DNA from 2 places in the Janthinobacterium sp. OK676 genome. Region 2 is predicted to be linked to the other one. Evidence: predicted binding sites of a transcription regulator. Region 2 holds the regulator's gene; the other holds the start of a gene.
The links. Region 2 encodes NrdR, which represses ribonucleotide reductase genes. Its sites were predicted from a motif close to CACNANATNTNGTG; they were not measured.

Region 1 (6,552 bases), on a different contig from region 2:
GGGCGGCGTGCTGTTCCATGCCGGGCTGGCCGTGCCAGTAGCCGTCGCAGGCGCCGGCCGGCTGGCAGGCCGCCAGCTGCGCCTGCGCGCCGATGCCGCTGACCTGGCCGCGGCGGGCGCGGTCGAAGATGGCGATGACTTGTTCCGTATGCATGGATTGCGGGCTGATGCGCGCCACCGACACGCCCATGTCGCGCATGGCGTCGAGTTCGCGCACCAGGTTGTAGACGAGGGCCGACTGCGTCTGCGTGCCGTTGAGCACGAGGAACGGCACTTCGTCGCGCGTGCGCAGCAGCAGGCCGTCCGGCTCTTCCAGGCAGCTGTAGCCGCAATCGTCCTTCGGCAGATTGCGGTTGCGCGCCGTGAAGCAGCGCGCGGAAAACGCCAGCGGCATGCGGCCATAGGCGAAGACTTCCGTCTCCAGCCCTTCCGGTTTCTGGCGCTGCATCTCGGCCAGCGCCGTCTGCCCCATTTCCAGCGGCATCACCCAGCGCCGCGCACCCAGGCGTGCCAGCAGTTGCAGGCTGGGGCCATTGAACAGGTTCAGATGGGGACCGGCAACGAAGGACGCGCCCTTTTCCATGCAGTGCACGGCGCCCATGTCATTGGCCTCGACGCCGTAGCGGCCATTGCCCGTGATGCGGCGCAGGGTCGCCAGTTCCGCACCCGCCTCGATCAGCGCCTGCGTCGACAGCACCACTTCCTTGCCGGCGGCGGCCAGCATGTCGGCGATATCGAGCCAGTCCGCCAGACGCAGCTCATGCCGGCGCGAGCAGACGGTTTCGCCCAGGTAGACGATATCGACGGCGGTCGCCGCGATCCGCTGGTAAAACTCGAAGACGGTGGCGCGCGGCCAGTAGTACAGCAAGGGACCCAAAGAGAGTTTTAACATGTCTGTTCCATTATTTTTTAAGTTGCAAAACCGTAGCGAGCGGTTCGCGGCGAGGCCGAGAAGCGCAGCTGTGCTAGAGCACAGCGAGCATCGCAGGCCACGCCCCGGGACGCGCAGTAGGTTTTGCTATTTCCAAGATCTATGGTAGGCACCCAAAGTGTGCTGCTGGCCCTCGGCCAGCTTGTCCATGGACGCCATCCAGGCCGGCTTGACGGCGTAGCGCGCATTGCCTTCGCGGCAGGCGTCGATCGCTTCGCGCCACACGCGCGTGACCTGCGCCACGTAGGCGGGGCTGCGCTGGCGTCCTTCGATCTTCACGGCGCGCACGCCCATGGCGATCAGCTGCGGCAGCAGCGCCAGCGTGTTCAGGCTGGCCGGCTCCTCGATCGCGTAATACTCTTCGTCGTTGACTTCGAAACGCCCCTTGCACAGGGTGGGATAGCTGGCGTTTTCGCCCGGTGCGTAGCGGTCGATCAGCACGCCGTTCAGGCGCGATTCGAGGCCGTTCGGCGTTTCCAGCCAGCGCACGGATTTCGCCGGCGAGCACACGCCGTGCGTGTTCGGCGCCTCGCCCGTCGCGTACGACGACAGCGCGCAGCGCCCTTCGACCATCACGCACAGGCTGCCGAAGCCGAAGACCTCGATCTCGACTTCCGTCTTGGCGATCAGCTGCTCGACCTGCGCCATCGACAGCACGCGCGGCAGCACGGCTCGGGCGATGCCGAAGTGTTCATGGTAAAAATTGATGGCTTCGTAGTTGGTGGCCGAACCCTGCACGGACAGGTGCAGCCGCAATTGCGGGTGGTGCTGGGCCGCGTAGGCCATCAGGCCCGGATCGGCGACGATCATGGCGTCGATGCCGGCCTGCGCGGCGCGGTCGATGGCGCTGCGCCACACGGCCCAGTTGTGCGGCTGCGGATAGGTATTCAGCGCCAGCAGCACCTTGCGTCCATATTGATGGGCGTAGCGCACGCCCTCGGCGATGGCCTTCTCGTCGAAATTGAGGCCGGCGAAATTGCGCGCATTGGTGGCGTCGCGAAAACCCAGGTAGACGGTGTCGGCACCGTTGTCGATGGCCGCTTTCAGGGCAGGCAGGCTGCCGGCGGGGCAGACCAGTTCCAGCGGTCCGGCCACGCGGGTGGCGGTGGTTGATTCAAGCATCATGATGTTCACAGTCCTGTATCGGCTCAGGGTGCAGACTATAGCCCCGCCCCCGCCGCCCAGTCCTTGACGCAGGTGAAGGAATGCATGCATGGCTGGCGCGCGTTCAACTTGCTTGACCTGGCTGTAAAATGCCCCACTTTTCTCCCTCACCGATTGCCCGCCATGCCCCGCAAACCGCTGCTGATTTTTTTGCTCACCCTGTTCCTCACCGTGCTGCAGGTGCAGTGGGCCGCCCCCGCCGACGGCCATGTCGAAGAAACGCTCTCCGTGCTGTCGCCCGAAGTGCTGGGCGCGTATCCGGGCGTGCTGCTGCTGTTCCTGCAGGCCGTCTTCGCGCGCCGCGCCATGCCCGTGCTGCGCCAGGCCGCCATCTGCACGGGCCTGCTGGCCGTCTACTGGCTGCTGGCGAACTACCTCACGTTCGACGCGCGCGTGGCCAGCTGGAGTACCTTCTCGGCGCGGGAAATCTGGGCGCACGTGCTGCCCGCCTCCGTCACCAGCATCGCCGTCTGCGGCGCCGCGTATTTCGGCCTGAGCGGCTTCCTCCTGCGCCAGGGCGGCGCGAAAAAGTAAACAGCGGCCGCTTTTTTCACCTGCATCAAGGATTCCTCACGCAACTGCACGCGCCCTTTGACGCCACTATATTTAGTGATTAATCTCCATAAAAACACCGCATGTTGTGTTTATTGGAGGTTTCATGACGACAAATGCAGTTTCCCCAACACGCGGCCAGGTCGACGTCGCCGCGTCCATCAATGAATACCTGGACCGGCGCGACTGGCGTGTCAACGCCAACGCCAACCAGGGCTACTCGCTGGGCGGCCTGATACTCAATGTATCGGGCAAGGTCATCGCCAACTACTGGCTCGACCAGGTGTATCCGCCCGAAGTGGGCGCGGCGCACCGCGAAGCGGCGCTGCATATCCACGACCTCGACATGCTGGCCGGCTATTGCGCCGGCTGGTCGCTGCGCACCCTGCTGCACGAAGGCTTGAATGGCGTGCCGGGCAAGATCGAATCGGGCCCGCCCAAGCACATGTCGAGCGCCATCGGCCAGATCGTCAATTTCCTCGGCACCCTGCAAAACGAGTGGGCCGGCGCGCAGGCGTTCAGCTCCTTCGACACCTACATGGCGCCCTACATCCGCAAGGACAGCCTGCGCTACGAAGACGTGCGCCAGTACATGCAGGAACTGATCTTCAACCTCAACGTCCCATCGCGCTGGGGCACGCAGACGCCGTTCACCAACCTGACTTTCGACTGGGTCTGCCCGGACGACCTGCGCGAACAGATTCCCGTCATCGCCGGCCAGGAAATGGACTTCAGCTATGGCGATCTGCAGGCGGAAATGGACATGATCAACCGCGCCTACATCGAGATCATGATGGCGGGCGACGCCAAGGGACGCGTATTTACCTTCCCCATCCCCACCTACAACATCACCGAGGATTTCGACTGGCACAGCGAGAACGCGGAGCGCCTGTTCGAAATGACGGCCCGCTACGGCCTGCCCTACTTCCAGAATTTCATCAATTCGGAACTCAAGCCGAACATGATACGTTCCATGTGCTGCCGATTGCAGCTGGACTTGCGCGAACTGCTCAAACGGGGCAATGGCCTGTTCGGTTCCGCCGAGCAGACGGGTTCCCTGGGCGTAGTGACGATCAACTGCGCGCGCCTGGGCCACTTGTGGCGCGGCGACGAGCCAGCCTTGATGGCCGACCTGGACCGCCTGCTGGAGCTGGGCAAGACCAGCCTGGAAATCAAGCGCCGCACCATCGAGGAACTGATGCAGCAGGGTCTGTTCCCGTACACGAAACGCTATCTGGGCACCTTGCGCAATCACTTTTCCACCCTGGGCGTGAACGGCATCAACGAGATGATCCGCAATTTCAGCGGCGACGCTGACGACATCACGACACAGGAAGGCCATGCGCTGGCCGTGCGCCTGCTCGACCACGTGCGTGCGCGCATGCTGCAATTCCAGGAAGAGACGGGCCATATGTACAACCTGGAAGCGACGCCGGCCGAAGGCACGACCTACCGCTTCGCCCGCGAAGACCGCAAGCGCTATCCCGCCATCCTGCAGGCCGGCACCGTCGACAATCCGTATTACACGAACTCGTCGCAACTGCCCGTCGGCCATACGGACGATCCGTTCGAGGCACTGGAATTGCAGGATACGCTGCAGCGCAAGTACACGGGCGGCACGGTGCTGCACCTGTACATGACGGAAGCGCTGTCGGATGCGAATGCCTGCCGCGAACTGGTGAAGCGCGCGCTGAGCCGTTTCTCGCTGCCCTACATCACGGTCACGCCCACGTTTTCCATCTGCCCGCGCCACGGCTACCTGGCCGGCAAACATGAATTCTGTCCCACCTGCGACGCGGAACTGATCGCCCGCAAGCAGTCCGATCTCGCTCACCCATTCAAGGAAACGCCATGAACGCACGTCCCGACTTCACTCCCGCCATCACCCTGCTCGACACGGAACGCCAGCGCTGCGAAATCTGGACGCGCGTGATGGGCTACCACCGCCCCGTCGCCTCGTTCAACATCGGCAAGCAGGGCGAATTCCACGAGCGCCAGTATTTTACGGAAGCGAGCGCCCGCGTGGGCCAGCCCGCCTGCCATGGCGGCTGAACTGAAAGTGGGCGGCCTGACGCCCTTTTCCGCCACCGACTACCCTGGCAAGCTGGCGGCCGTGGTGTTCGTGCAGGGCTGCCCCTGGCGTTGCGGCTATTGCCACAATCCGCACTTACAGGCGCGCACGCCGGAAGGCGCCATGCCGTGGCAGGACGTCCTGACCTGGCTGCGCCGCCGAACGGGCCTGGTCGACGCCGTCGTCTTCAGCGGCGGCGAAGCGTGCATGGACCCGGCGCTGGCGCGCGCCATGCGGGACGTGAGGGAGCTGGGTTTCGGCGTCGGCCTGCACACGGCCTGCATCTATCCGCAGCGCCTGCAGGAAGTGCTGCCGCTGGTCGACTGGGTCGGTTTCGACATCAAGGCGCCGTTTGCCGACTATCGTCATGTGACCCGCGTGGCCGGCAGCGGCGACCCGGCGCGCGCCTGCCTGGACGCCATCCTCGCCAGCGGCGTCGCCTACGAGTGCCGCACCACCGCCCACCCGGACCTGCTGCCGGACGAGCAGCTGCTGGCCCTGGCCGCCACCCTGGCCGCCAAAGGCGTCGACAACTACGTGCTGCAGCAATTCCGCGCCGAAGGCTGCGCGGATGCGGCGCTGTCCGGCCGCCCCCTGCACGGCTATCCATCGGCGCCTGTTCTGGCGCAAATCGGCGCCATGTTTCCCCGTTTTACATTCCGTAACCATGGCAATTGATCCTGCAAGCACATAATTTTGGAAAGCGCCCCAAAATTCCCCGTTCTGCAACGCTGAAATGTCTTGCGTGCTGTAATGTATCAACTGTGCCGCACACCACGCGCAGCCCTTTAGATTCCTCCTACAGCATTACAGATAAGCGTCATCCATGAACGATTTCACCGCAGTCAGTCCAGGCATCCCTTCCACCCACGCCGAGATCCTGTACGGCCCGCCGCGACCGGATCTGCTGCGCGAGGAAGTACTGGCCGACCTGCTGGAAGCGACGGCGCGCCGCTGTCCGCAGCAAATCGCCCTGATCGACGGCGCGCGCCGCATCACGTATGCGCAGCTCGATGCGCAGGCGGGATTGGCCGCGTCACGCCTGGTGGCGGCCGGCGTCAAGCCCGGCGACATCGTGGGCCTGTGGCTGCCGCGCGGCGCCCCTCTGCTGCTGATGCAGGCGGCCATCGCCAAGGCGGGCGCCGCCTGGCTGCCCGTCGATGAAGATACGCCCGTCGAGCGCCTGCAGGTGTGCCTCGATGACGCGAATGGCTTTGGTGTCGTCAGCTGCGCGCAGTTCGCGCCGCGCCTGGAAGAAGCAGGACTCGGCCGCCCCGTGTGGACGGCGGAAAGCCTGCTGGCCCCCGCCGCGTCGGGCGAAGTGCTGCCAGCGCGCGCCACCGTGCTGCCCGAACACCCGGCCTACGTGATCTACACGTCCGGCTCCACGGGCAAGCCGAAGGGCATATTGATCAATCAGCGCAGCATCTGCCACTTCCTGCGCAGCGAAAACGCCGTGCTGGAAGTAACGCAGTCCGACACCGTCTACCAGGGCTTTTCCGTCGCCTTCGACATGTCGTTCGAGGAAATCTGGATCGCCTACCTGGTGGGCGCCACCCTGTGGCTGGGGCCCAAGGAGATTTCGGGCGACCCGGAAGCGCTGCCGCGCGCGCTGGCCGACCAGCAGGTCACCGTTCTGCACGCCGTGCCGACCTTGCTGGCCCTGTTCGCCGAGGAAGTACCGAGCCTGCGCCTGATCAACCTTGGCGGCGAAATGTGCCCGGAGTCGCTCGTCGAGCGCTGGTCGCGTCCGGGCCGCGCCATGTTCAACACCTATGGCCCCACGGAAGCGACCGTCTCGTGCAGCCTGGCGCGCCTGCGGCCCGGCGAACCG
Region 2 (6,552 bases):
GCATGCCGCCGCTATTGAATGAGGAACCCATGGACGCTGCTCCCTCTTAGCGCGACTGGCGCTGCAAGATGTTGGAGAATTCCTCGACGAAGCTCTCGAAGCGGATCGCCAGGCGGTCGATGTCATGCGAAAAACGGTTGTAGGCGACGACGGCGGGAATCGCGGCGAACAGGCCGATGGCGGTGGCGATCAGCGCTTCGGCAATGCCGGGCGCGACGGCCGCCAGGGTGGCTTGCTGCACGTTGGCCAGGCCGCGGAAGGCGTTCATGATGCCCCAGACGGTACCGAGCAAGCCGATGTACGGCGAGACGGAACCGACGGAAGCGAGGAAGGCCAGGTGCGATTCGAGCACGTCCATTTCACGCTGGAAGGCGGCGCGCATGGCGCGGCGTGCGCCGTCGAGCACGGCACCCACGTCCAGCGCTTCGCGCGAACCGTAGGAAGCCTTGCCCTTGATGAATTCGCCCATGCCGGCGTCGAAGATGCGGGCCAGCGCGCCGCTCTGGTCGCGGTTGCCGCTGGCGTTCTGGTGCAGCGCATGCAGGTTGCCGCCGGCCCAGAAGCTGCGTTCGAATTCGATGGTTTGCTTGCGCGCCTGGCGCACGGCAAACATCTTGCGGAAAATGTAGGTCCAGCTGGTCAGGGAAATCAGCAGCAGCAGGGCCATGATCAGTTGCACGATCAGGTGGGCATTGGTGATGAGCGCGAGGAAAGAAAGATCTTGTGTAACGTTCATTGGCTGGCAGTCTGTTGGGTGAATTATCCGGGGTGGCGGGTGGGGTTCAGGCGGCGCGCATGCGGGCCGCTACCGCATCGGGCACGGCGCGCGGGCGCAGTGCCGAATCGACGCAGCCGATCTTGACGCGTGCCGTGTTGAGCAGGCGGTCGCCGCACCAGGCTTGTTGCAGGAAAACGATGGAGGCGCGCCCCATTTTCTCTATGCTTAATGTCAATCTTACCGTGTCATCGAGCCTGGCTGGCGCATGATAGTCGGCGTTGACGCTTTTGACAACGAACATCGCGTCGTGCTGCTCGAGCAATTCCTGCTGGCCCACGTCGATGGCGCGCAGCCATTCGGTGCGCGCGCGCTCGAAGAATTTCAGGTAGTTAGCGTAATAGACGATGCCGCCGGCGTCGGTGTCTTCATAGTAGACACGTACGTTCCAGGTAAAGACTGAAGGCATGTTTATTGCGCCAGTAGTGAGATTGAGCAACATTTTACGCGATTTTTCTTCTTGTGACTGTGGGCGCTTGCTGGAATGCCATGCAAAAGCTGCATATAAGTTGCACCGCAGCATTGTAAAACGGAGGGCTGCAATGGCAAGCCCCGTAACATACGCTTACATGCATGAGCAAAGTTTACATCCAGCTTAAGACGACGGAGCGGCGCTGCCCGGGCGGCGATTATAGCCGCACGCTTGCATTCCTTGCTCAATTTGGGCACTTAACTTACAATTTGCATTCCATTACGTCTCACGTGACTGGCGAAAAGTCGGGCGATCTCCATGAGTGGTGATCGGCAATCCGGCGAAAGGTGGGCACCCACCGGGAAACGTGAGATTTTTCATCAGCCGTTCGCCTGGGTAGCCACTATGGAAAAGCACGAAGAGGCTGCCTGTCCAATGTTGTTATTCACTTAACGCCGGCTCCCCTCATTCGATCCAATCTGCCAGTACAAGCACCCTCATACTTGGAGTTTTTACATGTTTGCAAAAGATCATACCCTCGCCAACGTCGATCCTGAATTGTTCGCCGTCATTCAAAAAGAGAACACGCGCCAGCACGATCACATCGAACTGATCGCGTCGGAAAACTACACGTCGCCGGCCGTAATGGAAGCGCAAGGCTCGCAGCTGACGAACAAGTATGCCGAAGGCTATCCAGGCAAGCGCTACTACGGCGGCTGCGAATACGTCGACGTGGCCGAGCAACTGGCCATCGACCGCGTGAAACAGCTGTTCGGCGCCGAATGCGCGAACGTGCAGCCGAACTCGGGCTCGCAGGCGAACCAGGGCGTGTTCTTCGCCATGCTGAAACCAGGCGACCTGATCATGGGTATGTCGCTGGCCGAAGGCGGCCACCTGACCCACGGCATGCCGCTGAACATGTCCGGCAAATGGTTTGACGTCGTCTCCTACGGCTTGACGGCGGAAGAAGACATCGACTACGAGGCAATGGAGCGCCTGGCCCGCGAACGCAAGCCAAAGCTGATCATCGCCGGCGCGTCCGCCTTCTCGAAAAAGATCGACTTCGAACGCTTCAGCAAGATCGCCAAGGAAGTCGGCGCCTACTTCATGGTCGACATGGCCCACTACGCCGGCCTGATCGCCGCCGGCCTGTACCCGAACCCGGTGCCGTTCGCCGACTTCGTCACCTCGACCACGCACAAATCGCTGCGCGGCCCGCGCGGCGGCATCATCCTGATGAAGGCCGAACACGAAAAAGCCATCAACTCGGCCATCTTCCCTGGCATCCAGGGCGGCCCGCTGATGCACGTGATCGCCGGCAAGGCCGTCGCCTTCAAGGAAGCGCTGAGCCCTGAATTCGTCGAATACCAGAAGCAAGTGATCAAGAACGCCGACGTACTGGCGAAAACCCTGATCAAGCGCGGCCTGCGCATCGTGTCCGGCGGCACCGAATCGCACGTCATGCTGGTCGACCTGCGCGCCAAGAACCTGACAGGCAAGGAAGCTGAAGCCATCCTCGGTTCCGCGCACATCACCTGCAACAAGAACGGCATCCCGAACGACCCGCAAAAGCCATTCGTCACCTCGGGCATCCGCCTGGGCAGCCCGGCGATGACGACGCGCGGTTTCAAGGAAGCGCAAGCGGAAGAAGTGGGCAACCTGATCGCCGACGTGCTGGACAATCCGCATGACGCCGCCACCATCGAGCGCGTGAAAGCGGCCGTGAAAGTGCTGGCCGACGCGCACCCTGTGTACGCCGCATAATAATTTGTCCAGAATGTGTCATACAGAGTAAGATTCTGTATGACACATTCCTTCGTGCCCCAGGGCGCCCGGAGTGATTCGGGCGCCCTTTGTACAAGGGCGGCGATTTCCCGTAATTATTACTATAAAGTTGTAGCCAGCCCATGAAATGTCCATTTTGCCAGCACGGCGATACCCAGGTTCTCGATACGCGCGTATCGGAGGAAGGGGATGCCATTCGGCGCCGCCGCCGCTGCGGCAAATGCGACAAGCGTTTTACGACTTACGAACGCATTGAACTTATCATGCCGGCCGTCGTCAAAAAGAATGGCAGCCGGACGGAGTTCGCTGCGGATAAGTTGCGCGGCAGTTTGATGCTGGCCTTGCGCAAGCGTCCCGTCGCGGCCGCCTCCGTGGATACGGCCATTGCCTCCATCCAGGAAAAACTGCTGACCAGCGGTCAGCGTGAAGTCGATTCCGGCTATATCGGCGAACTCGTCATGCAGGAACTCAAGCGCCTGGACAAGATCGCCTACATCCGCTTCGCTTCCGTCTACAAGAATTTCGAAGACCTGGCCGAGTTCCAGGACGCAATCGCCGAAGTGGGGCAGGCGCGCAAGCCTTGACCTCACCTTCTTGTTCACCTTCTTGAAGGCGGGGCTGCTTATGCGCCCCGTTTTCACCACGCCAAGCTTCGCCTGGCAAGCGGCCTGATCAATATCACCGCTGTTCTTCCCACCTTATTGCCGTGTTGTTTGCGCCAGCGCAGACCCGGCTTTTTGCGCGCGCCTATCTTGTAGCTGGGCCGTGCGTCCGTGCGGCTCCAGTCCTGGTTTCATTCTGTCCGCAGGAGAAGCTCATGCACAGCGGTGCGCGCGGTCTGATCGGTGGCAGCAGCCTCGTCGAGGTGCTCGTGTCGCTGCTGCTGTTGGCGCTGGGCCTGCTGGGCGCCAGCATCCTGCAACTGAATTCCCTGCGCGCGCGCCATGAGTCGGCGCTATTGTCGGCGGGCGTGCAACTGGCCGCGGGCATGGCCGAACGCATGCGCGCGAACAGCGTGCTCATGAATGGCCCCGATACGGGCAATCCCTACCTGAACGTGGCCTACGCGGCAGCGGACGACGCCGAAGCGGGTAGTGGTGCGCCCGACTGTTTTGGCGCCACGCTCTGCAGCGCGGCCGACCTGGCGCAATTCGATATCGCCGAGTGGAAACAGCAACTGCATGTGGCCTTGCCCGGCGCGCGCCTGCATATCTGCCGCGACACTTCCGCGTGGGATGCGCCCGCCCAAGGCTTGCAGTGGGCGTGCAGCGGCGGCATGGGCGCGCCCATCGTCATCAAGCTGGGCTGGCGCGGCCGCCTGCCCGATGGTTCACCCGCCGTGAATGCGGCAGGCGAGTCGTTGCCCAGGCTGGCATTCCAGCTGGGCGGGGGCGGCGCATGAAGCGCATCTTGCACCGTTGTCGCGGCATGAGCCTGGTCGAATTGCTGGTGGCCCTGTCGCTGGGCGCGCTGCTGATGCTGGCCGCCAGTAGCGTGTTGCTGGCGGCCAGCGGCAGTTATGGCGACCAGTCCGCCAGTGCGCGGCTCGACGACAACGGCCGCTATGCGCTCGACACCATTGCCCGCGCCGTGCGCCAGACTGCGTACGTGAACTGGGACAGCAGCGCCGCGCCCGTCGCCCATGCCGATGACGACAGCGCCAATGTGGCAGGGCTCGACGCGCGCACTCTGGGCAAGAACAGCGAGGGCATCAGCGGTGCGCTGCCCGGCGCCCTGCACGGCAGCGACGTGCTGGCCCTGCGTTATTACGGCGCCGGCAAGGAAGAAGGCGGCGACGGCTCCGTGCTCAATTGCGCGGGCTTCGGCGTGGGCGCCGCGCAAACGCAGGCGCAGCGGGGCTGGAGCATTTTCTATGTAGCGCAGGGCGCCGATGGCGAGGGCGAGCTGCGCTGCAAATACCGGGGCGCGAACGGCTGGGGCGCGGACGCCATCATCCGTGGCGTCGACGGTTTCCAGGTGCTGTATGGCCTCGACACGGATACGCCGCCCGACGGCGTGGCGAACCGTTACGTCAACGCCAGCGCGCTCGACGCCTACGATGCGGCACTGGTGCTGGAGGGTGCGGATGAAGCCGCCCGCCAGCGCGATCTGCACCGGCGCACGCACTGGAAGCGCGTGGCCAGCGTGCGCGTGGCCTTGCTGTTGCACGGCGAGGCCGGCCAGGCGGACAAGCTGGCGGAACTGGGGCCGGCGCAGTTCGACCTGTTCGGCAAGGCCTATGCCGAGGCGCACGGCGCAGGCGACACGGGCGTGCGCATCGCGCGCGCGTCCTTGCCCGCCGCGACGCGCTCCCGGCAGCGGCAACTGGTGCAGACGAGCATCATGTTGCGCAACGGGCCGGCCTAGGCGGGCGGCGCGATGGCTGGCACGGGCGTCAACTGTCGCAAACCGTGGCGTCTGCCTCGTGTACGCCACGGCGGCGCCACTCTGGTGTATGTGCTGTGCCTGCTGGTGATCATCTTGCTGCTGGGCGTATCGGCGGCGCAGATGGCCTTGCAGGGCGAGAAGGCGGCGCGCGGCGAGCGCGACCGGCAGATCGCGTTTCAGGCGGCGGAGGAGGCATTGGTGGATGCGCAGAACGATATCGAAGGCTTGCCCGGCGCGCCGGGACGCAGCGGCCTTTTCGCGTCGGATAGCGCGGCCGGGTTCGCGGATGGCTGCGGCGAGGCAGGCGCACTGGGCTTGTGCCTGCCCACCGCCCCGGATGCGCCGGCCCTCTGGTTAAGTACTGACCTCGATGGCGCCGACGCTGGCAACCGCACGGTGCCATACGGCCAGTTCACGGGCGCCGTCATGCAGACGGGGCAGGGTTTCCTGCCGTCGCGCCGGCCCCGCTACCTGATCGAACTGCTGCCGTTTCACCCGCCCGGCGCGCAGGCCACGGCAGCGGTCGGCGGCATGGCCACGGAAAGCTATGTGTACCGCATCACGGCCATCGGTTTTGGCGCACAGGAAAGCACGCAAGTCGTGTTGCAAAGTTATTACCGCAAGCAGGCGGTGGGAGCGGGGCCATGAGGTCTTTGACGTTTGCCTCGCTGCTGCTCGGCTGGATTTTCCTGGCTTGCGGCGGCGCCATTGCTGCTCCGCTCCCGGTGGTGCTGGCGCGGGCCGACGCAGGTTTGTACGGCGCCAGGGTGCCGCCGAATCTGCTGCTCAACTTGTCCCTCACGCACGCTGCCGCCGCTGCCGCGCACGGCGGCGACTATGCGCCGCAGCGCGAGTACCTCGGTTACTTCCATGCACGCATGTGCTACAGCTATCCGTATCGCAGCAAGGACGGCGTCACGTTGCCGGACTTGCGCGTAGCGACCGCTTACTTCTCCGTGCTGAAACCGGCCGATGCCTTGCACGGCTGCGGCGGCGACAGTTTCAGCGGCAACTTTCTCAACTGGGCCGGCACGAGCATGCTCGACATCGTGCGCTATGCGCTGACGGGCGGCGACCGCGTCATCGACGAGGTGCGCAAGACGGTGCTGCAGCGCGCCTATCTGCCCGATGCCGACGGCCCCATCGACTTCTTTGCCCACCCTGTCTTTTTCCCGCGCAAGGTCTTGCAGAC

Region 1: a site for NrdR is predicted at 2,694-2,707, ahead of BLU39_RS10375 (ribonucleoside triphosphate reductase). Genes of this name have one in related genera too.

The regions. Positions count from the first base shown of each region.
Region 1 covers NZ_FNHA01000004.1:224,605-231,156, reverse strand. Annotated here, with positions in the region: gene BLU39_RS10390 (ubiquinone anaerobic biosynthesis protein UbiV) at 1-892, opposite strand, end outside; gene BLU39_RS10385 (ubiquinone anaerobic biosynthesis protein UbiU) at 1,019-2,053, opposite strand; gene BLU39_RS10380 (hypothetical protein) at 2,219-2,629, shown strand; gene BLU39_RS10375 (ribonucleoside triphosphate reductase) at 2,754-4,502, shown strand; gene nrdD (anaerobic ribonucleoside-triphosphate reductase) at 4,499-4,699, shown strand; gene BLU39_RS10365 (anaerobic ribonucleoside-triphosphate reductase activating protein) at 4,689-5,396, shown strand; gene BLU39_RS10360 (Pls/PosA family non-ribosomal peptide synthetase) at 5,545-6,552, shown strand, end outside.
Region 2 covers NZ_FNHA01000014.1:76,170-82,721, forward strand. Annotated here, with positions in the region: gene BLU39_RS23960 (ExbD/TolR family protein) at 1-31, opposite strand, end outside; gene tolQ (protein TolQ) at 47-736, opposite strand; gene ybgC (tol-pal system-associated acyl-CoA thioesterase) at 783-1,184, opposite strand; ZMP/ZTP riboswitch at 1,468-1,592, shown strand; gene glyA (serine hydroxymethyltransferase) at 1,704-2,951, shown strand; gene nrdR (transcriptional regulator NrdR) at 3,095-3,556, shown strand; gene pilV (type IV pilus modification protein PilV) at 3,790-4,374, shown strand; gene BLU39_RS23990 (PilW family protein) at 4,371-5,339, shown strand; gene BLU39_RS23995 (pilus assembly PilX family protein) at 5,352-6,008, shown strand; gene BLU39_RS24000 (pilus assembly protein) at 6,005-6,552, shown strand, end outside.